DNA from 2 places in the Virgibacillus byunsanensis genome. Region 2 is predicted to be linked to the other one. Evidence: riboswitches for the same ligand, from Rfam matches in the RefSeq annotation. Region 2 holds a riboswitch; the other holds the start of a gene.

Region 1 (12,084 bases), on a different contig from region 2:
GTTGAGGAAGTGGTGGAAATGGTCAAAGAAAAGTATGCGAAAGAGAACAATGAATGGAGGGAGAAACATGATTGAAGTAAAAGATATTATAAAGAAATTTGGTCGAAAAAAAGTGTTAAATGGCGTTTCATTCACAGCCAATAAAGGCGAAATCACATGTCTTATTGGAATAAATGGAGTAGGCAAGACAACCATTCTAAATGCTATCATGGCGCTTACTCCCATTAATAGTGGAAGGATCACAGTTAACGGTGAAAAGTTACATAAAGACAGTTATGAAAATATTACCTTTATTCCTGATGCGATTACCATGCTCCCTCAGATGACGATAGCTGAATCGATGCAATTTATGCAGGATTTTTATCAAAACTGGAATCAGGATCGAGCAGTAGAATTACTTGGATTCTTTAAGTTAAAGGAAGATGAAAAAATTGCTCACTTATCAAAAGGTAATACGGCAAAGGTTAATTTACTTCTTGGCCTTGCACTGGATGTTGATTTTCTCTTAATGGATGAGCCATTTTCTGGTATAGATATTTTCAGTCGTGAACAAATTGCCGAAGTATTTACAAGTCATTTGGTGGAAGGCCGTGGTGTTATTATCACGACACATGAAATAAGTGATATTGAACATTTGATTGATAAAGTAGTGTTACTTGATAACGGAGAAGTATTAAAAGAATTCAATAGCGAAGAGGTTCGTGAAAAGGAAGGGAAATCCGTTGTTGATGTGATGAGAGAGGTGTACAGACCATGAGGAAATATCTAAAACTTGTAGACTTTGAACTAGGTCGTTTTTTTAAAATTTATCTTGTATTAATAGCAATCACAATCGTAACTCAAATTGCAGGCGTCATCGTTAAATCAAACAAATATTTGAGTCAGGCTGATAAGCAAATTTATGAAGAACTAATACCTAAAGCACAATTTCTAGAACAGTATGGGACGATGTCATTTATGCAAGTGATGACAAGTGCTTGGTTTATGGGACCAATTGCATTATGTATTGCTGCACTCATCTTTTATATATTTCTAATCTGGTATCGCGATTGGTTTGGAAAAAACACATTCATCTACCGGTTATTAATGCTTCCAACTGCACGATTAAATGTGTTTCTGGCTAAGGCAACTTCTATATTTTTAATGGTTCTTGGCTTAATATCGGTGCAATTATTATTGTTACCAGTTGCAAGCACCATTTTAAAGTGGATGGTACCTAAGGACTTTAGAACGGACTTAACTGTAGGTGCTATTACAGATTTTGATTACTTACAAATGCTTATACCAAATACGTTTATTGAGTTTGTAATAAATTATGGTCTAGGTTTTATGGCAGTAACTGTATTGTTTACAGCTATTTTATTTGAGCGAAGCTTTCGCTTGAAGGGAATCTTGTTAGGGATAGCGTATAGTGCTATCGCAGTTATCATCATTATTTCGCCTTTGTTAATACAAGAATTCCTGTTGGGTGGTTTTTTCTACCCGATTGAACTGCTGATATTGGAAGTAGTAATGGTTATTATAGTGATTGCTGGCTCTATATGGATAAGTAATTATCTACTAAATAAAAAAATAAGAGTGTAGTGGAGGAGATTATAAATGGAGCGTTACTGGAAATTAATTTCAATTGTGTCAGTTGCCGTTCTAACGATCGGGACATTTTATATCCATTCAGTGATAGCAGCTGAAGACTATCCTGAATTTGTCATTACAACAAAAAGTGGTGATGAAGAATTAATAAATTCCTTAACCCTGCGTGGTGATTACGGAGAAGGTTCTCGCAATCGCTTTGTGGGGGAGACCCTTCAATTGTCAAATGAAGGGACAAATTATGCTAGCGAAGCATCTTTTGTGGATAGATGGATCGGAGTAATGTATCAAAATGAAGAATTGAAACGACTTCAGGAAGATTACCGTAATTTTATGAGAGGAAAGAGTGACATTTCAGCAATCTATGAAGATCAAGACAACGTAATATATGCTAATGCTCATGCTACCGTCGTGAATTCGAGTGATTTTTCATTTGACGTGGCAACACTAGATAAGAATGATAATTCTACAACATCATTTGAATTAAAAGTACCGGATTTAAAATACGGATATGTTTATGTAGAAGATGTACAATTGGTAGATGAGAATATAAAAATAATTACGCGTAATTATCCAAAGTATCAGTCAGGGCCTAACACTGAATTTCATGCCTATACTATTGATGTATCTGAGCAAAAAATAGTAAGTGATGAAGTAATAATGGCTGTTGAAGAAAATAATAATAATAGGCATTCGTCTATTAATGCCGTCCAGCAAAGTAACACGACCGGGTCAAGTAACTATATTATTTTTACCAAAGAGGTAATCGAAGAAGCTCAACATGGAGATGGGACGTACACTGCAGAAGTAATTGAAAATGAAGTAATTGTGTACAACATAGAAACTGGTGAACAAGAAGAGCTAGAATTACCTGTGAAGATATCCGGTGCCGTTCCAGAAAATCAAAGAGCAGCCATAAATGGATCAACTGTATATTTTAATGAATTAAACCAAGAGGGTCTAATGATCACAGGCTATAGTCTAGAAAGTAAAGAAATAGAAACTAAACAAACGTTTGATCTAGAAAAAAAAGATAACGACCGAGGAATGGAACAACCTCTAATAAAGATAACGGAGGGTAAAGTTTTTATAGTAAATCGATATAAGGATTTAGATACAGAAGCAACTATTGTTGTGGCTGAGATCGAATCTGGAGAAACATTATTTGAAGGCAAGATCGAAATGAAATATCCAACTCCGGATCAATCTGATTATTCATTGTATTTTTATGATATGGAGATAGCGGGGGATCATCATTGATTGAAGTAAAACGACTGAGTTATGATTTTACATTAGGGAAGGGCAAAAAACAACGGTGCCTGTACTAAATAATGTTTCGTTTCTGAGAAAGGTGAGATTGTATCTGTTGTAGGGAAAAGTGGCTCAGGAAAATCAACGCTATTAAATCTAATTAGTGGATTATTCGTCCAACAAAGGGTGAAATATGGATAGAATCTCAAAAAGGGAATGATTTTTCAGAAGCAAATTTTGCAGACTTAGGCTGAATCATATTGGGTTCATCTTTCAAAGCTTTCAGTTTATTCCTAGTATGACTGCTTTTCAAAATGTTGAATTACCATTAATTTTTAAAGGGGAAAGCGAGTCTAATAGAAAGCAGCAATGGCTTTTGAAGAAGACCTTCCGGAAAGATTGCAATTTTCTTCCATACCATTAAGCCTGGTGCTTATTTCAGTTGGAATTTGTTTAGTTGTTACCATTTTAACTGGTTTTAAAAGCAATGAGGTGTGAGATTTAATAATAATTGTCGAATGTGGTTGGATATGCTAATCGTATCCAACCACATTTTTGTATACTTTATATAGATACTACAAAAAACCAAAGACTATAATCAAATAGCCTTTGGCAGATAATTTTTCATAGTTAACCTGGGAATTCAGAAGAAGGTAGAGGTGTAACTGGGTCTATACACTGAATAGCACAGAAGCAGTCTAAGTCAACTGTTAAACAGATTCCCGTTGCAAGGAAATCGCGTCTGCTATTACCAGGGAAGAAGTCACAAACTCGATCTCCCTCTTCTACAAACGCACCACCCTCTGTAACGGCTACTAGCAATTCTAATTTCACGCAACATTCATCTTCATCAACAAATTTTTTAGCACGGAAAATAGGTGTTTCGAAGCAACCAAAAAAGGTATTACCTGATCTTCCTAATTCATCTTGGAATACTCCACTTGCAATAAATGGAAGGCAATCACCTTTACAATAAAGTATAAACGGAATCGTTGTAGCACCATTTCCATTTCCGTTTGTTGTTGGGGACAGAAGTTGGTCGATTGAACGCTCGCAACTAGTAGAACAGCAGTTATCGTTATTAGTAACCTGATCTTGTGCATCTATGATATCTCTTACCACATCACAAACACAATTCTCATTCTTACTTTTAGTTTTACCACCACTAGCACCAGCTACATTTTTACTACTACAGCCCATTGAAAATCACTCCTTTAGTAATTTTAATTTAGTTTGTTCACTTACTAATGTATGTAAATTGTTGAAGACTGGTTGTTTAAATGGTCTAGTTCTATAAAAATAATTAAGTTGTCTCTATGTAAAAAATGTACACCCGCGTCGGGTGATATGACTGATGCAGAGCAATGATTAGCAACATATAAATATTATGAATCTTCTATACAAGTCTTGTAAGAGATTCAATCTATCAACCCATGAACCACTCCTTTGAAGGCCAACTGATCACTGGCTTTCTTTTTTTGCTAAAATTGAGTCAGATAACTTTAATAACTCCACCTAAAAATGCTTATCACTATCCATGGCTAGTGATAAGCATTCCTATCCTCGTCTAATAGACTAATCCAATTGATCAAACGTTTGATTAATAGATATTCTTCCATTTTCCTTGGTGATTCATTGCTAAAGTACTCCATCATACCATTTAAAGTAGCCTAGTTTAACAGATAATAATACTGCAGATGTAAAGACTACTAGCATAATCAATGGAAAGAGCCAATCTGATGTTGAAGTGTTAAAGCTGCGATAGAAAGTTCGCTGTTTATTACCGGTAAATCCTTTTGACTCCATTGCCATTGCGGTTCGTTCCGCCTTACGGATTGCACTTGCGAGTAAAGGGATAGCAAAACGTTTGTATTGGCTAACCTTTTCTTTAAGCGTACGGGCCTGATTAACCCCTCTTATACGATGAGCAGAGTTAATGATTTTTAATTCATCTTTCATCATTGGTAAAAATCGGTAACCTGCTAATACACCATAGGCAATTTTAGGTGGTAACTTTAGTTGTTGGATTAAACTTAAGATGAAATCTACAATATTTGTAGTAAAAATAAACAACAATGATAACGAAGCAACACTTAATACCCTTAACGAGAGTGCCATTCCATTTAAAAATGATTCTTTAGGGATATCAAGTCCTAAAAATGTAACAATATCATTCGGGTTTTCTGGTGCATCAGCAAAAACGATAGTAGTCCAAAGCATTCCAAATGCCAAGACGGTGAAAGGCAGAAAATACAACAGATATCTTTTCCATTCGACCTTTCCACCAATAAAGGTAACAGCGATTGTACAAATCATAAAGATCAGTGGTGTAATGGGGTCGAAAATCAATGCCAGTAATAAAACAAGTAATACAATGGTCAATGCCTTTATACTTGGATTAAGATGATGTAGAAACATAGTAAGCTTCCTTTTCACTATTTTTTAATTGAACAAAAACTGGGAGGTCTAACTGCCATTGCTGTAATAGACTTATTGATTTCTCCCATAATTCAAGAGGGGAACAATCAGCAACTACTCTTCCCTCGTTTAATACAACCACCCTTGTAGCATAATGGTGAACAATTTCCATATCATGGGTTATCACTACCATTGTTGTCCCTTGACTGTGGCGATCTTCTAAAAGTTTCATAAGTTCTAAGTTTGATTGTGCATCCTGGCCAAAAGTCGGTTCATCCAACAGCAGCATATTTTGATTATCAATCATCATGGTCGCAACACTCAGACGGCGTTTCTGTCCCTGACTAAGGGAATAAGGATGATCGTCTTTATGTTGTGAAAGCCTGCATGTTTCCAATATACCCTCGACTTTTTCTGAAATGTCCTTTTGAGGATATTCTTTTAAACGCAGGCTAAAAGCAACTTCATCAAAAACAGTATTGGTAATAAATTGATGCTCTGGATTTTGAAACACATAGCCAACTTCCGCGCGTAAATGGGATTCCTTCCAGCTTTTTAGTGCTTTTCCTCTAACATGAATTGTTCCAGTTGTAGGTTTTTGAATACCAGCTAATATACGAGAAAGGGATGTTTTTCCACTTCCATTTGCGCCTATTATGGCGATGAATTCTCCCTTGTATATTTGTAAGGAAACATCTCGTAAAATATCACGGTGTCTGTTTGACCATGAAATAGTGGAAGCATCTATGAAAATATCATTTGTTTGACGTACATTTTTTACTGTTTCCCAACCAGATGAATCGAGGTGATAAGGGCGGTCTAAAAACTCCTGAATAGTTAAAGGGATAAACTGATTAGGAAAGCCCTTTTGGTTTAAAACATATTGTGTCACTTTCGGAAGCCAAACCCCTTGTTCTTCTATTTGCGGTAACATCGAATCAACTGCATGTCTTAATGAACCATCGTAAAAAACCTCACCATCCCGATTTAATAGAAGACTTCTATCAGCTAATTCAACCCAACCATCTAACTGATGTTCAATAATAATGAGCGCGCAATTAGTTTTATTCTTTAAAGCATGGATAGTTGAAATTAAGTCCTTTGATGCAATAGGGTCTAAGTTTGCAGTTGGTTCATCTAAAATAAGAAGTGACGGCTCTAGAGCTAGAATACATGCTAGGGCAAGCTTTTGTTTTTGACCTCCGGAAAGGGAAGTTATGGTTGATCTTTTATAGGAAAGCATATTAACAAGACGAAGTGCTTCATCAACCTTTTCATCCATCACCTCGTGGGGAACACAAATGTTCTCTAAACCGAATGCCACCTCATCTTCAACAGTTAGCATACAAAACTGTGTTTCCGGATCCTGAAAAACAACTCCAACAGACTGGCTAATTTCACCTGGTCGGTAGTTTGTTGTTTTTCGACCATTTATAAAGATATCCCCACCCATTTCGCCATCTAATTCACGTGGATAAAGCCCGTTTAGACAAAATGTTAATGTACTCTTTCCACACCCACTGGGACCAAGAATAAGCATACTTTCGTTATGTTCCAATTGAAAACTTACATTTGACAAGGTGTTCTTATTTTGTTGATTCTCAAAATGTAGATAGAGGTGGTCAACTTTAATCAATGGATTCATGCTGAACGTTTCATCTTTCGGTATTCTTTTCCTAACGCAAAGTTTGATAAGACACCTGTCCTTGCTAAACCATCACTTAATGCTTTACCTAATAGACCTGCTATCAATGCACCGCTTACCATACGAACGATAAACATCGCTAGTACATAGCCGCTATCTAATGCTGCAAATCCACTTATGAAATAGCCGTAAACAAAACTAGTTATAGCGGCACCAACACCGGCACCCATTAATACCCATAATGAGTAATTTTTCCATCTTGTTGCCGCAAATGCAGCCTCGGCACCAATCCCCTGAATCATTCCAACAATAATTAACATCGGTCCAACTACACTTCCGAGTAAGACTTCGACCATAGCTGCTATTGTTTCGGATAAAAATGCTGCACCAGGTTTTCGTATAATATAGGCAGCGATAATGGAAACGATAAACCAAATACCAAAAATGAGATCGTAACCAATTGGACCAAAGAAGCCAACTAAGATATTACCAACTGGAAAAAAGGCTAAATATACAACACCAAAAACAACTGCAAGTGCAGCCATAACAACGATTTCTTTAAAGCGCCAATTACTCATTGAAGACACCTCCTTTATGTGATGGACTATTTGCTGAAATGGAAACGGTCATAACCGTATGGCTGGACCCTCCTTCAACAGTTGCTGTAAAGACACGCTCTAGTCCATCGAATATAGAAACTGCTTCTCCATCTAGACGAGTCGAATAGTGAGCAGAAGAAACAGTTACATGTTGTTTCATTGCTTCGATTTGTTCATAAATAACATCCATATAATTTCCACCACCTAACGGGTAAAGCGAAAATTTTGCACCTACCGGTTGTTTCATTGTTTTCACTTTTTCTGTATTAATGGTCTGTTCATCTTCTGCCATATAAGCATCACCCGAGGAATCACCAGGACACCCTAATGAGTAGGTTGCTTGAAATGCTACATGTTCACCGGTCTTGGCAGCATGCATGAAAGTAGCTTTTGTCACATCAAATACATGTGTGAGCTTTCCGCGAACCGTCGTGGTGACATCGTCTGTTTTCATATAAACCTTTGATGTGTCCACCTCTTTTAAAGCATCTTTAATAATATCTACAAAGCCGTCACACATTGGGTATACCGAAAAGCTCACTCCAGCAATGTTTGTAGTTCCACAAGTTTGTTCTGTCATACTAAACTCCTCCTGTTTTATGGAAAATTTTCAATATAAAAAGACTGCATCCCGTGGGGAATGCAGTCTGGTTGTATGTTTTGATTGCTTAAAAAGTATAGATACCATACGACGACTGCACTTCCCCACGCTAGTATTATCTAGTTCGGGTACAAAGGGTCAGAACATAACAGTTCTTCTCAGCCGTTGTTTCACAGCTCCCCTAGTGCAACATTCTTTATGCAGTTTTCCTACATCTATCTTAACGAGGATAGTAAACATTGTAAAGCATATTAAAATTTTTACTTTAAAAAATGTGACCTGCGTCACGGAAATGATTGTAAGCTCTTCTTATACTGAAATTAGAAACAATGTATTTGGAGGTGGCTTCATTGAAAAAAGTACTATTCATTAGTAGTAATGAAGACCGTAAACAAGATTTATCTGCATTGTATTTGAATCCGCAACACATTTGTAAACAGGTTCAAGAAGAATATGAGGTTTTAGCCCTGTTAAGGGAAGAAATTTTTGAAATAGTTTTACTTGACCTGACGATGGTGGAAGTGAATATATCGAAGTTTTGCAGTAAAATCAAAGACGTTTCTGATATTCCTATAATGATTGTAGCGGCATGTGAACAGCAAGACAAAATTGTTAAAGGCTTACAATCAGGTGCAGATGATTATATTATTAAGCCATTTAGTGCAGAAGAATTGTTAGTTAGAATAGAGATATTGACACACCGGAAAAAAACCGATAATCACATTGAAATAAATGGTTTACTATGGGATGAAGATCGACATGTTTGTTCTTACCATAAAAAGGCGATTAAGTTAACACCTAAAGAATTTACTATAATGGGTCACTTAATGAAGCATACGAATCAAGTATTTGCTAGAGAGCAATTAATTGACTTGATATGGGGCTATAATTCAGTCACAGATGGTAGAACAGTAGATTCACATGTACAAAATATGAGGGTGAAGATTAGGAATTCAGGCTTTCCAATTGATGATTATGTTAAAACGGTATGGGGTGTAGGGTATAAATGGACTAATCGAACGGATATTAATAATATAAAAAGAGCTGTTCCTAGTTGAGCAGCTCTTTTCTTATCTATCGTAATTATACAACAACCAATGTAGTTACCATTTCGCCATGTCCTTCTCCACACATGATGTTACAGTAGATTTTATATTCCCCTGGTTCTTCAGGTGTAAATGTTGCTTGACCTTCGCCATCGATTTTTACATCAAATTCATCGATACTAATACCGTGGTGACCTTCTTCATTTGTAAGTGTTATGGTAACTTCCTCGCCAGATTGTACTACATATTCTTCTTGGCCTAAATCAAAGTTAGTTGCTGTGATGTTAACTTCGTTGTTAGCTTCAGCTTCTAAAGAACTGTTGTCGTCGCTTTGCTCTGTAGTATCTTTATCTGATTTTTTAGTATCTGCGTTAGCACCACTGTCATCTCCGCCACACGCTGCAAGTACTAAAATTAAACTTAAAAATAATGTTAATAATAAACTTTTTTTCATCATTATTCCCTCCAATTAATTTCTTATTTATTACCTTTACAATAGTGATTATAGAATAAAAGTATCCATTTTTTATGGAGAAAATGAGACGAAAAAATGAACAATAATAAATTATAATTAAATACCTAAATTTACCTGTTACAAGCAATTAACAATTCATTCATCTATATTTTTTAGGGGTAAAATTCATTTATAATTGAATTAGAATAATATCGGCTAAGTTAATTTTTATCAAAGCAGGTGAAATAGTGAAACAGATGACAGTAATCATTACAACAATCCTAGCTCTGAATATAATGTTCGTGCCAAAAGCCCTAAGTTCACCGGACACAAATCCGCCACTGGTAAATAGTGAAGCGGCGATCATGATAGATTCCGATTCTGGTACAGCACTCTATGAAAAAAATGCAACTGCTCAAATGTACCCAGCTAGTTTGACTAAAATCGCTACAGCTATCTTTGCAATCGAATCTGGTAAACTAGATTCTGTTGTCACAGTTAGTCGTAATGCTAGAGAAACAGAAGGAACGAGAGTCTATTTAGAAGAAGGGGAAAAAGTGCCCTTAAAAAAACTTATACAAGGTCTGTTGATTAATTCCGGAAATGATGCGGGAGTAGCGATTGCAGAACATATGAGTGGAAGTGTTGAGGCGTTTTCTGCAGAAATAAATGATTATCTGGAAAACGTAGTCGGCATAGAAAATACGCATTTAGAAAATCCACATGGACTTTATGATCCTGACCATGTCACTACTGCAGAAGATTTGGCTAAACTGACCCAATATGCAATGAATAATGAAATATTTCGGGAGATTTTTGGAACAAAAGAATTGAAGTGGAACGGAGAGAAGTGGGACACGTTGCTTATTACGCATCATAAATTAATGCGGGAGATGCCCTATGAAGGAATAACAGGTGGAAAGACTGGTTTTGTTAGTCAATCAGGTTTTACATTAGCAACGACAGTAGACAGAGAAGATCTAAGCCTGATTGTAATTACTTTGAATAGTAATATGCAAAAAGTAGCCTACAAGGACACCACTAGTTTATTAGATTTTGGATTTGAAAACTTTAAAACAGGTAGTATTTCAGAGGGAATAACATTTATGGTTGGAGACCAAGAATACAGAACTCCCGAGGAACTATTTTTTACACATACTAAAAATGAGCAGGTGAATAAAGAAATAACAGAAGATGGGGATTTAAAACTTATCGATCAAGATGGAACTGTACTAAATTCCTATCATTTAGATACAGTAAAGAAAGATAAAAGAGATGACCCAAAAATGACCATGTCAAAGTCGCAGGATGTTCAGACAAGCTCTTTGTTCGGAGATGATTTTTCCAAACTAATCCTTGTTGTGGTGATCTTAACTATTGGAATAGTTGGTATAATTTACCGACAAGTTCGTAAATCTGAGGAATAATTTCATGAAATATTTTTAGGGTGCAGATAATTATCTGCACTCTATTTTAATTAAGCCCTAAATACACAAGTGCAATTATGAATAGTAACCAAAAAGGATAGTTCAAAAAGGGGAATATTGATTTATTAGATTCTTTACGTATAGAGTTATCCGCTGTATATAAAACTAGAAGTAAAGTCATCGTAACTATTAACGACAATATTCTAATCATGGCATCAGGATTGGACATCGCAACCATCTCACCAAGCATGGCACCCATCATGCCTCCCATTAATCCAGAAAGCGTACCGTCAATAACTGCAAGAAGCCCAAAAGGAATGCCTGCAATAAAACCAATGGTAAACCCAATTATGATAGAATATACAGTTGATTCAAACAGGTTACCGTGTAATACCACTCCAAGAATGGTACCAATTAGTATTCCTGTTGTCATACCTAATGCCATTGAAATGATCATTCCATTCATTTTTGAGATCCACATTCGGTAATATGTTACAAAGAATAAAATGGAAATACTTTGTATGGCAAAAATTCCGAGGATAAAGATAAGCGTATATGACATAATTCATCTCCTAATATAATTTGTCCACTAATTATAGATATTCCATGAAAACAGAAGATATGATATACCCGATGGGGGTTTTACATCCCTTGAATCTGTGCTTAAAACATAAAAGAAACGGATATGGTAATAGTGGAAGGAGGTTACGAAATGTCTATATTAGCTGAAAGTTATATTAGATTTGGGTTGTCCATTATTATTGCAATTGTTCTTTTAGGAATTTTGTTACGATTTAGAGCTAAAAGAAACCCGAAAAAAAGTTCACTTGATATATTAAAAGAACGACTGGAAAAAGGTGAAATCACAGAACAAGAGTATGAAGAAGCAAGGAAAAAACAAGAAATAGAACATTAAATTAATAAAATTAGAAAAACAGGTATAAAGTTGTTGCACATTGCGTAGTATTGGAATATACTCTTCATATAAACTATCTAGTCAGTTTTTATCCTACTATACAAAAAGCAGGTGTTTTAGATGCCGAAAATTTCAGA
Region 2 (12,084 bases):
ACCGATTCATATTTATGGAAAAACTCACCTTTCCAGTTGTTAGATGGTAATTGACCATTTTGTTTCATCTCTTCAGCGATATACCAAAAGGCATCCTTTTCTTTCTGTTTGGCGAGAAAGAAGTTGAAAACAAATCTAGAACAACCAATCGTTTTATGAATCAACTCTATCTGCTTCTTATTCGGGAAAATGCGGAACTTAAAAGCCTTTTTTACTAGCATGATTTCACCTCATTTTTACAGGAACGTTTGTTCTAATTATAACACACTGAGGTTACTTTTGGCTATCGCCAACCGCCATTCATCTCCCCCTTATCGCTGAGCTAAAGCCCTTCCCGCGCTTGAAGAGGGAGTCTTCTGTCTGATGATGATAAATTTTTAAAGGAAAGGCCGAATCAAATAGCTAGCTATCTTAAGTGGGTCCCGACGGGAAGGTTTGAACAATCGTTTGCCAATTGGGCCGTTTAACTGCTTTACAAGAAGATCATAGGAGTTATTACTTAATTTCTCCATTGCTCGTCTTAATGTCAGCGACCGTTCATAACTTTTTCGTATAGATTTAGTTAGTATTGGATAAGAACCATTACCAGAAAGGTCCTCAGCGGCATATATACCTGTTAGGATAGAATCAAATTGGCCAAATCCAAGGAAAGGCATAATCGTACCAAAACAATTACCTGTAAAAAACGTATTCCCTATTCGTGGTTCCTTGCACATACCCATATGATAATTCCTTATCTGAAATTGATCCGTAACTTTTAATGACTGATCAAGCTGTTTACAAACATGATTGTAAAATTGTTTCCATTGCTCATCAATGGATTCAGATTTGTTGATACCAGTTATTCTTTCTTAAAGGTAGAAAAATATGAATGAAGGATTAGAAGTAATCGTTTACTATACAATCGTGTGGGATTAAGAAGTAGGGGCATATGGAATAAATTATTTTTTGATGCCCCTTTTGGGATCGTTTTTTCGATTATAATAATGAATAATACCATGGGAATATCGTAACTAGGATTTCCTATGGTGAAATGACTAAAACTTAAGATCATTAACTACTTCAGTTATATTAAGTGCCTGCGTGATAGCTGATATAATAGCTACTCCATCTGCACCAGATTGGATCACAGAAGTGGCATTTTGTGTGTTGATTCCACCAATCCCGACTATAGGAAGGTTCGGAAACTCTTTTCTTAACGTTTTGACCCATTCCACGCCAACAGGTGTTTTGGCATCTGCTTTTGTGTTTGTACTGAAAATGGGTCCTGCGCCAAGATAATCAACCATATTTATAGGACTATTTGTAACTTCTCTTGTATTTGATACGGATAGTCCTATGATTTTGTCAGGGAAACTTTTGCGTATTTCCTGTACCGATTTATCATCTTGCCCTACATGTATACCGTCAGCATCTAATGGACGTACTAAATCTATATCATCATTAACAATGAAAAGAACGTTATGACGGTGACAAGTTTCTCGTAATTGTTTACCTAAATGTAACTTTGCATCACCTGTCAGTGCGTTTTCACCTTTTTCACGATATTGAAAAGCGGTAATTCCTCCTGCAATTGCAGATTCCAGTGTATTCACTGGATTGGATTTACAATTTTGACTGCCCATTACTAAGTATTTTCGTAATCTTTTTTTTAGCGTTGAAGTCATAGGTCACCCCTTAATAATTCATCGACATCTAATGATAAGGCATCAATGAAGTGGGGAATAAACGAACCAGGACCTGTAACATCTGAGTTATTCACCGCATGTTCAGCAGCAGTTCCGTAAAACTCCACTGCGGTTAATACCTGTTCTTCTATAGGGTCCTTTGTGGTCAAGCAAGCTGATAATATGGAACCTAATAGACAACCTGCTCCTGTAATTTTCCCCAGGATAGGATGTCCGGTATCATTCTTTACAATGTTTATCCCAGTACAAATAATATCTGTTTTTCCTGTGACAACAGCTGTTGTTTGATAAGTTTCAGCTACTTTATAAGCGATCTCTTCACCATTGCCATCTCCAAGGGATTCAACGCCCTTCGTCTCCCATGGAATTTGTACGAGATGAGCTAGTTCACCAGCATTCCCTTTAATAACTGTTGGCTGTACTTTATTTAAAATTTGGTTAACAGCAGATGTACGAAAGGCTGTAGCAGCTACGCCAACCGGATCAAGCACCACTGGTATTCCTTTACGATTAGCAGACTTACCCGCAGTAATCATTGCTCGAAGTTCCTGTTGAGTTAATGTACCAATATTAATAAGTACGCCATCTGCAAGTTTTGCTATATCTTTAGCTTCTTCCTCAGCTTTAGCCATAATTGGGAGGCCACCAAATGACAACAGCCCATTAGCAGTAAAATTCATTACTACTTGATTTGTAAGATGGTGGATTAAAGGGCTTGTTTCTCTTACACTATTAACGACTTTTTTATTCACTTTGTCACTCCTTCTATACGTGTTGCCCAATGATTTGTCGGGCCATTTCCTTTCCCGAGTGAAAACGAATGACGGATAGCGGCCGTTACGAAGTACTTTGCTTTTTCAACAGCTGCTGTTAAAGGAAATCCGAGACTTAAGAAAGCTGTGATCGCTGCTGAATACGTACATCCAGTACCGTGCGTGTTATTTGTATCGATACGCTCGGATGAAAAGGTGTGCATCTTATTGCCGTCATATAAAAAGTCGATCGCTTCCCCTTTCATATGCCCACCTTTAACCAGTGCAGCACCAGCTCCGTGCTTATGCACAATTTGTTCAGCAGCTGATTTCATATCCTCTACTGAGTCAATTTTTTCTCCAGTAATATCAGCTGCCTCGGGTATATTAGGTGTTACTATAGATGTCAGTGGTAAAAGATGTTCACGTAGAAAGTGGCGAGCTTCTTTTGCAATTAAAGGATCTCCACTTGTAGCAACCATGACAGGATCCATTACATAGGGAACGTCCAGTTCAGAGGTTTTTTCTGAAATGACACGCATCATATCCACATTGGCTATCATCCCTGTTTTAAAAGCATGAAATGAAATGTCATTTAAAATGGACTCAAACTGCTGTTTTACCATACTTACAGGTAGGTGATGAACGTCTTGAACACCTGTTGTATTTTGTGCAACGATTGAAGTAATAACTGACATGCCATAGGTTTTTAACTCTTGAAACGTTTTTAAATCAGCTTGTATGCCAGCACCACCACTAGGGTCAGTGCCAGCTATGGTTAGTGCAGAAGGGATCTGTCTCATTTTTTTACCACCTTTTCTTTTGAGGGCCATTCCTCACAGGTGAAGGACATTTCCCAGAAGTTCAATTCCAGTTGACAGCTTTTGCGAAATGCGTCTTGCATTTTTTCTTGTTCACTCGTGGATGCATGTGCTGCAATTGCATCTAAGCGATTTCGCATTTCCATTGTTGTGGCGGCCACTCGATCATCTGCATAAAAGCTAATCCATCGATAGAAAGGATGATCCTTTGCTGGGTTATACTTCCTCATTAATTCTTGACCGATTTCTAAATAAGTCCATGGACAAGGTAATAATGCACTTAAAATTTCACCCAGACCGCCCATTTGTGCATGATACATCATATGTTTAATGTAATGATCAGCTGTTGGTGGGAGTGCGTGACCTTGAAGTTCCTCATAACCAACACCTATATGATCACAAAAGTTATGGTGGGGGTGCACTTCACTGTTTAAAATAAATTCAATTCGGTCATGGAAATACTGGATATCATCTCGTTTTTGTGATTTTGCAAGTGCAATGCCATAAATTTGCATAAATGCATTGAGATATTCGAAATCCGCTTTTATATAATGGGCAATTGCTTCTTTTGGAACATGCCCTTCTCCAATTCCTTTTATAAATGGATGTTCAAAAATAAGCTGAAAAATGTCGTCATTTTCTTTTCTTAATTGGTTAGTGAAAGTCATTTGAAAAGCCTCCTTAAAAGTTTAGGAAGCTACTAGGGGATAAATAAGTAGATTTATAGAGGATTTATAATTGAATTCCTCGACTACTTCTCTGCGCTAATTACCTAGATCATGTTCCGAGCGGCAAAGGATAATTCCTTATCTCAGCCCTAGTAGATTTCCTATATTATACGTTACGTATTAATTGTTCCTGTCTAACTCTTGAAACGATAAACAAACCAATAAAAGCGCCTGTAATGCTACTAATGAGAAACGATGGTATAAAGAATAATGCACCAAATGAGCTACCCATTAAGACTTTGGCAAAAGGTACGGAGAATAGCGCACCAATAATACCAGTACCGATTGTCTCGCCAACAGCAGCCCAATACTTTTTACCTAGTTTAAGGTAAAGATATCCAGCCAGAAAAGCACCGATCATACCTCCTGGAAACGCCAATAACGTACCCAGACCAAGCATGTTACGTAAAAGGCCAATCATAAATGCAATAATTACTGCTGGACCAGGTCCGAGTGTTACTGCGGCCATAACATTTACTGCATGTTGGACTGGATAGGCTTTCGCAACACCTGCTGGAAACCAGAGTAACTGCGCACCTAAGGTACCAATCGCAACAAAAACGGCCATTGTAGTTAATAAACGTGTTCGATTCATATATTTCCTCCTTTCCTTTGGGGCGGAAAGCAAAAAAGCCAGATCCTTATAGGACCTGACTTGGAATAATCGAAATAGAATAGACATATCGTCTGACTACTTCCCTCCGCTGGTATTAACCAGATCAGGTCCATAAGAGTCAGAAAACAATACGTGTTTCCTCTCAGCCCACGATTCTTGGGCACCCCTAGTAGTATCTTTATAAAATATTTACTTATTAATTAAGAATAACAAATCATTGTTAATTTGTCAGTATAATTTTCTTTTAAGGTTTTTTTAGTAGATAAGAAAGTATAAAACTTTCTTATCTACATAAGTTCAACTAAGGCTTTCGCCATTAAGGCTTGGCGATAAGCCAAGTTTTCTAAATTTAACTGACACATAAACGTTACTGTAACGTCTAATGTAGTGAGAATGTGCAAATAGTAACCAGAGGCAATTAGACATGTCTAGAAAAGAATTAGTTTCCGAGTGGTAGAGGGGAGAGGAAACGTTTATGTCTTGAATTCAATAGCTTCTTGAATTAAGGAAATGAATTTTTCGGTTTGAATATCTTCTAGTTTTTTCACCCGGATATGGCGCATTTTTTTACCTGTTCCTTCAAGTAAATTGTCTTTGTCTTCAAGAGTTGCTCCAAAATAGAATCCTAAATTAACATGACTTTTGGCAGTTTGGAGATAACAAACTAGACCATTTTCGATATAACATGGCTTTCCCCATTTGATTTCTTCTGTAATAGTATCGGATGCTTCAAAGATAATTTTTCTAAGGGTATTCGTAAGTTCTTTCGTATGATCTGGTAATGTTTCAATGAATTGGTTAACTTCTTTGTTCTTAACTGGATTCATCAATAGACACTCCTTATATCTGTAGTGAAAGGTCGTGATGAGGTGGAAACGTATGACAACAGTTTAACAGATAATATTTTATATTGGGTAGTTAATAGAATAAATCCGAATGCGAATCGACTTTTCGATTGAAAGGAAGTACTTCCTCAGACGCTGCTGCATAATAACTCGCTTCGAATAAATCAAAATGTGTAACAAGTTGTGTTACGTCAATTCGATAATAAGGAATGGTTGCAACAAGATTTAGCGATACACGAAGCGGAAAGTTTACATAAGGCGACAAATGCAATGTTGAAGTTGCTGATAGGTTTTTACAAGCATACGTTCATGAGATAGGAGAAGCCTTCCACTATGATACCCACTGGGATCTCCTGGACTTGATCGATATACTTTTTGGATCACCGAAAGTGTACCAGAGATGGGTAGGTTTAGGTGTGACAGGGTTAACGGATTCGTTGATGGAGGAACGCTTGGATAGGTATGTTCGAAGTAGTTTTGGGGTAGTTATTATAATACTACATTATTGCCTCAATTTTCCTTTAAACAAACGTTTATCCAATTTAATTTCTACAGGATCTCATATAATAAAATGACTTAAATTTTTTACAATTTTTAAGAAAGAAAAACGTTGGCACATCTAGGCGTGCCTTATTTTTCTAAGAAATGGGGGAATTTGATGAAACTTTACCTAGATCCAGGTCATGGTGGGGCCGACCCAGGTGCTCAAGGTAATGGGTTAAATGAAAAAGAAATTGTACTAGATATTGCTAGTAGAATTCGAACTATTTTAACCAATAACTACGAAAATGTTGAAGTGAACATGAGTAGAACCAGTGACATGACTAAAAGTTTAAGTCAGCGAACAAATGAGGCTAATGCTTGGGGTGCAGATTTTTATTTATCGATTCACTGTAATGCTTTTAATGGCTCTGCCCAAGGTTATGAGGACTACATTCACAGTAGCTTATCTGACTCTTCTACAACAGCTGGTTATCGAAATATTATGCATGAAGAAATTATCGATGTAAACCAGCTTAGAAACCGTGGAAAGAAAAAAGCAAATTTCCACGTTCTACGTGAAACGAGTATGGCGGCACTTTTAACAGAAAATGGTTTTATTGATAATAATCATGATGCTGACTTATTAAGAGATGCATCGTGGCGCACACGTGTAGCCCAGGGTCATGTAAACGGTCTAGCAAGAGCATTTAATCTGCAGCGTAAACAAGAGGAATCTGACACCTTGTTCAAAGTAATAGCTGGTTCATTTAAGTCAAGAGACAATGCAGAAAAGCGAGAGGGTTATTTGCGTTCAAATGATATTGAATCCTTTATTGCTTCTGTTACTATTTCTGGTGAAAGATGGTACCGAGTTCAAGCAGGTGCTTTTACGAACCGGGAAAATGCGAAAAACCGTCTTAGTAGGGTAAAGGATGCCGGGATAGAAGATGCATTCATAATTGCTGAAGACGCATGATATTTTCCAAGATAAAATATCATTTCTCTAGTTTTTTAGCCCCTTTTTCATAATTTCTGTACCAATTAATTATTCCTTTTCTAGTAATTTACGTACTATATCTTGTCACGTAAATGTTTAGGAGAGGAATGATTCTTTTATGTTAGGTTTTTCTACTATTCAATTGGTTCGGCGTATGGGAAATAAACTAGATAAGAATATTCGACATGAATTGGTTCAATTTTATCGACCATTTCGTTCAGTTCCGTGTTTTCTACATCGCCCTTTAGAACTTTTGAAAAAAAGAACAAAAAAGCTGCCAATCGTTATAGAGTTCGAACAAGAAAACTTCGAACTTGGTTTAAATGAGGTAAGAAATATAAAATGCCGCTCACTTCTTCAGTTTCCTTCTATTTCAAGCTGTTCTACTAAAGTATCGGTTCAGAAAATGGAAAAGTTACTTGTGAACTGTCATCATATTAAAAGAGTTTATTATGATAGAGAGGTAACGACATTACTTGATATTGCAACACCTTCTGTTCGATCAGATCAGTTAAAACATTCGGGTCTAATGGGGGATGATGTAACCATTGCTGTAATTGACACAGGTATATACCCACACAAGGATTTAGAAGGGCGTATTATTGCTTTTCAGGATTTTATTAATAATCGAAGCGAACCATATGATGATAATGGCCATGGTACCCACTGTGCAGGAGATGCAGCTGGTAATGGGTCATTATCAAGGGGGAAATATAAAGGGCCAGCTTCCATGGCCAATCTAGTCGGAGTAAAAGTGTTAAATAAAATGGGATCTGGTTCACTTTCCACTGTCATTGCAGGGATCGATTGGTGCATCCAAAACCAATCAAAACATAACATAAATGTTCTTTCTTTATCGCTTGGATCATCTACCCAGCAATCAGCCGAGGATGATCCGGTTGTCAAAGCAGTTGAGAAAGCCTGGGATAATGGAATGGTTGTATGTGTAGCAGCGGGAAACGCAGGGCCATCTGGGCAGTCGATCGCAAGCCCCGGAATAAGCTCCAAAGTTATTACAGTAGGTGCAGTTGATGATCAAAATACGGTCAACCGATCTGATGATCAGATAGCTGAATTTTCGAGTAGAGGACCTACAATTGACGGATTAATGAAACCTGACCTTGTAACACCAGGTGTGAATATTGTATCGTTACGATCACCTAGATCGTTCTTAGACAAGACAAATTCAGAAGCTCGTGTTGAATCGGATTACTTCTCATTATCAGGAACCTCAATGGCGACACCAATATGTGCGGGTGTAGTTGCACAACTCCTGCAAAAGGAACCTCAATTATCTCCAGATCAAGTAAAACAACAGCTTATACGAGCATGTGAAAATATGGGACAGTCCCACTACGCTCAAGGTAATGGGTACTTGAATGCTGTTAATTTGTTAAAGAAAAATAGTTAATTGTTCACTAAAGTAACTAAACCCGGTTTTAGCTTTTATTAAAAAATCGGGTTTTTTTGGTAGATAGGAAAGTATAAAACTTTCTTATCTGCATAAGTGCAACTAAGGATTCCGCCATTAAGGCTTGGCGATAAGCCAAGTTTTCTTAAAAGTAAAGAAAGTATATAACTTAAAGTTTTGTACATTTATCTACAGAATCAGCCACGTCCAGCTCCAGCGCCCAACGACTAGTGGGCTTCCTGATCCTCCTTACGATAAGTCAACATCGATTCGCTTAGCAAAGGAAGGCCGACTAAAAGCGGGCTCCCGGCCCAACGTCGGCATACCCCTATGAAGGGGCATGTTTCCTTTTAGATAAACTTGACTTTTCGCCAATAATGGCAAAAGTCAAAGTGAATCTTATACTCTGGAGTGAATCTCATGCGGATTTGGAAGATCGACTAACTTCGCCGCTTTCGGCGGTAACGTCGACCCACCCGCGATGCGCGGGCGCAGTCCATACGTCGCTAAACGGGCGCTTGCGCTTTTGTCCAAGGTAAGGAAAGTATAAAATTTTGGTACTATAAAGTTTCTTGTCAGCAAGAGCCATGTCTAGCTCCAGCGCCCAGCCACTCGCGACATAAGCAATCCGTCTTGCGAAAGGAAAAACCACCTTTCTCCAGCCGTTTTGCTTATGCGGTCGTGTCTTTCAGGGCGCTTGCGCTTTTCTTATATCCATATAGGTCAATATAACTGTTTTTAGAAAATGCCTGATAAAATAGTATGAATTTACAGTAAATTTACAAAACCTTAATTGTATCTACCTTTTTGATGTGCCATATTAAGAGGGTATCATGTCCTAACTTGGCATATCTTTAAGGTGTGATACAAAATTTAATAATTGGAGGTTGCCAATGAAGAATTCGATTGTGAAGAAGACACTTAATCTTTTTCTTATTTTCACACTGATCTTCATGAATTACTCTACTATTTTTATAACACCTGTGTCTGCTGATAATCATGACGTAGTGGCAGATGATTTGTTCATTTCAGAGTACATCGAGGGAAGTTCGTATAACAAAGCTATTGAAATTTACAATGGTACGGGAGAAACAGTGGATTTAGCGGAGTACCAGGTTGAGTTGTATTATAATGGTGCTACTGATGCGGGACAATCCGTGACACTCTCAGGAACTGTGCAGCATGGAGATGTTTATGTGATTGCTCATGGTAGCGCGGACGCAGCTATTTTAGACGAAACAGATTTAGAATCTGGTGTCGCTAGTTTTAACGGTAATGACGCACTTATTTTGAAAAAGAATGATAATATATTGGACACGCTAGGGGAAATTGGAAATGCTGATAATTATGCGGCAAATATTACATTAGTACGTGATGCTTCTGTTACAGCAGCCAACACAACATATGATGAATCAGAATGGGTGGATTATGCCTCTAACACGTTCGCATATCTCGGCAGTCACACAATGGACGGTGTTGATCCAGAAGACCCGGGAGATCCAGGTGATCCTGAACCTGGTCAAGAATACGATATTGGTGATGCGCGGAACTTAAATGATGGAACAGAGGTTACGGTAGAAGGTACTGTAACGGCAGATAATGCAGCGATTAGCAACGGCTCACAGTTCACGACTTACATACAAGATGCTACTGGCGGCATTAACCTATTTGCATATGAGCAAGGGGAGTTACCTGACCTTCAAAAAGGAGACAGGGTAACCGTTTCAGGAGAACTAGATTCATATAATGGACTAAAGGAAGTTGTTTCAGCAACCATTGAAGTTCTGGAAACAGATCATCCATTACCTGAAGCGCAATCTATTACACTAGCAGATCTTCAAGACCCCACTATTGCCGAGTCATATGAAGGTGAACTAGTACAGATTAATGGTTTTATTGATAACATTCCTGGTAGCCCTGCTGGTGGAGGCTATAACGTTTCATTAATTGATGAAGATTTTAATGGAACTACCCTAAGGGTGATGGAAAATGCACTTGATCTTTCATTGGTTGATTCGGATATGTGGTATGACATCACAGCGATTGTAAGTCAATACAACGATTATCAGCTTATCCCAACAGAACAGAATGATATCCAAGTAGCAGATGAGCAACCGGAACCACCATCCGCAGCTGGAGTCTATGAGTCTACAGTAGACCGGATTACCGATGGCGATACGATTCATATCGAGACCCCGGTACTAGGTGTTACGAATGTCCGTTTTCTAAATATGGATACAGCAGAATCGTATGCAGCACATAATGATGACCCAGCGCGGGATGACATCAACGAAAACCAAAAGTACTTCGGGGATGCTGCAACAGATCATATTAGTGGACTGATTCAACCAGGCGATGAAATTCTGGTGAAGGTTGGAGAAGAACCTACAGATGATTACGGTAGATTACTAGCTGAAATCATCCGCAAAGATGATGGAACAAACATTAATTTACAAATGGTAAAAGATGGTTACGCTTCAACTTATTTTATCGCACCATTTGATGAAGAAGTATATCCGCAATACCAGGATGCAGTAAAAGAAGCGAAAGATGCAGGATTGGGGATTTGGGATCCTGAAGACCCGTTATTGGAATTACCATTTGTATTCCGTGCGAATGATGACGAAAAAGGATTATTAAGATACGTTGGGAATTCCGATACGATGGAATATGTAGACCCAGAGGATTGGGCAGATGTTCCAGTAGAGAAAAGGATATTTTTCTCGAGCCCAGCGGAAGCAGAATCTTATGGATTTACTCCTGTAGACGGTGAAGGAAATCCAGGTGAAAACATACTTGAAGTCCAATTATTAAGCATGAATGACTTGCACGGCAAAATTGATCAAGAGTATTCGCTTGATCCTGATGGAGATGGAACCTTTGACACATATGGCCGTATGGATTATGTGTCAGCGGCAATGAAGGATCGCGAACAGGACAATCCAAATACGTTAATGGTTCATGCCGGAGATATGATTGGTGGAAGTTCACCAGTATCTGGTTTACTGCAGGATGAACCGACCGTGGAAATTTTAGAAGAGATCGGGTTTGACGTTGGAACCGTTGGAAACCACGAATTTGATGAAGGAACAGATGAATTATTACGTATGGTTAATGGTGGTGAGCATCCAGAAGGTCTTGGTACAGATGACTATGATGGAATGAACTTCCCGCAATTGTGCGCGAACTGTGTGTACAAAGATAGTGGGAATACTATATTACCACCTTACTATGTGGAAGAGGTTGATGGTGTAGAAATTGGATTTGTTGGAGTGAATACACAGGCTTCGGCAAATATGGTTATGCCAGAAGGAATTCAGGATATTAAGTTCACGGATGAGACAGAAGCTGTAAATGATGCAGTTGCTGAACTTACATCGCAAGGCGTTGAAGCGATTGTAGTGTTAGCACACATTCCTGCAGACCAAGACGGTACAGGAGCAACAGGTGAAGCAGCTGATTTAGCACGGGACGTGGATAATGCAGTGGACGTTATTTTTGCAGCTCATAACCACCAGGTAGTGGACGGTGTTGTAGATAACAAGTTAATCGTTCAAGCGTCTGAATATGGAAAGGCATTTGCAGATATAAACTTAGAGATTGATCGTACAACTGGTGATATTGTGAAAAAAGAAGCAGAGATAGTTTTTGTAAAACAAAGCGATACTACGCCAGATGAAAATGTAACAGCGATCCTAAGTAAGTATGAAAATCAAATTGCACCAATTATGAATGAAGTAATC

Evidence for each region. Region 2 has a riboswitch for thiamine pyrophosphate ahead of thiW (energy coupling factor transporter S component ThiW). Riboswitches for the same ligand answer to the same signal wherever they lie in the genome.
Region 1: another riboswitch for thiamine pyrophosphate. It lies ahead of ACFQ3N_RS07405 (YkoF family thiamine/hydroxymethylpyrimidine-binding protein); the one in region 2 lies ahead of thiW (energy coupling factor transporter S component ThiW).

The regions. Positions count from the first base shown of each region.
Region 1 is NZ_JBHTKJ010000016.1:16,718-28,801, forward strand. Features, by position in the region: gene ACFQ3N_RS07355 (GntR family transcriptional regulator) at 1-75, shown strand, start outside; gene ACFQ3N_RS07360 (ABC transporter ATP-binding protein) at 68-757, shown strand; gene ACFQ3N_RS07365 (hypothetical protein) at 754-1,584, shown strand; gene ACFQ3N_RS07370 (hypothetical protein) at 1,600-2,850, shown strand; partial or broken gene ACFQ3N_RS07375 (ATP-binding cassette domain-containing protein) at 2,847-3,211, shown strand; gene ACFQ3N_RS07380 (hypothetical protein) at 3,211-3,339, shown strand; gene ACFQ3N_RS07385 (CotY/CotZ family spore coat protein) at 3,472-4,041, opposite strand; gene ACFQ3N_RS07390 (energy-coupling factor transporter transmembrane component T family protein) at 4,480-5,259, opposite strand; gene ACFQ3N_RS07395 (ABC transporter ATP-binding protein) at 5,240-6,904, opposite strand; gene ACFQ3N_RS07400 (ECF transporter S component) at 6,901-7,482, opposite strand; gene ACFQ3N_RS07405 (YkoF family thiamine/hydroxymethylpyrimidine-binding protein) at 7,475-8,083, opposite strand; TPP riboswitch at 8,189-8,297, opposite strand; gene ACFQ3N_RS07410 (response regulator transcription factor) at 8,446-9,162, shown strand; gene ACFQ3N_RS07415 (cytochrome C oxidase subunit II) at 9,188-9,604, opposite strand; gene ACFQ3N_RS07420 (D-alanyl-D-alanine carboxypeptidase family protein) at 9,862-11,031, shown strand; gene ACFQ3N_RS07425 (hypothetical protein) at 11,078-11,593, opposite strand; gene ACFQ3N_RS07430 (SHOCT domain-containing protein) at 11,744-11,947, shown strand; gene ACFQ3N_RS07435 (TetR/AcrR family transcriptional regulator) at 12,068-12,084, shown strand, end outside.
Region 2 is NZ_JBHTKJ010000072.1:4,527-16,610, reverse strand. Features, by position in the region: partial or broken gene ACFQ3N_RS18640 (RNA-guided endonuclease TnpB family protein) at 1-221, opposite strand, end outside; gene ACFQ3N_RS18635 (hypothetical protein) at 378-722, opposite strand; gene thiE (thiamine phosphate synthase) at 1,038-1,667, opposite strand; gene thiM (hydroxyethylthiazole kinase) at 1,664-2,440, opposite strand; gene thiD (bifunctional hydroxymethylpyrimidine kinase/phosphomethylpyrimidine kinase) at 2,437-3,243, opposite strand; gene tenA (thiaminase II) at 3,240-3,929, opposite strand; gene thiW (energy coupling factor transporter S component ThiW) at 4,096-4,584, opposite strand; TPP riboswitch at 4,669-4,783, opposite strand; gene ACFQ3N_RS18605 (DUF1801 domain-containing protein) at 5,079-5,432, opposite strand; gene ACFQ3N_RS18600 (hypothetical protein) at 5,524-5,715, opposite strand; gene ACFQ3N_RS18595 (N-acetylmuramoyl-L-alanine amidase) at 6,109-6,909, shown strand; gene ACFQ3N_RS18590 (S8 family peptidase) at 7,049-8,341, shown strand; gene ACFQ3N_RS18585 (5'-nucleotidase C-terminal domain-containing protein) at 9,235-12,084, shown strand, end outside.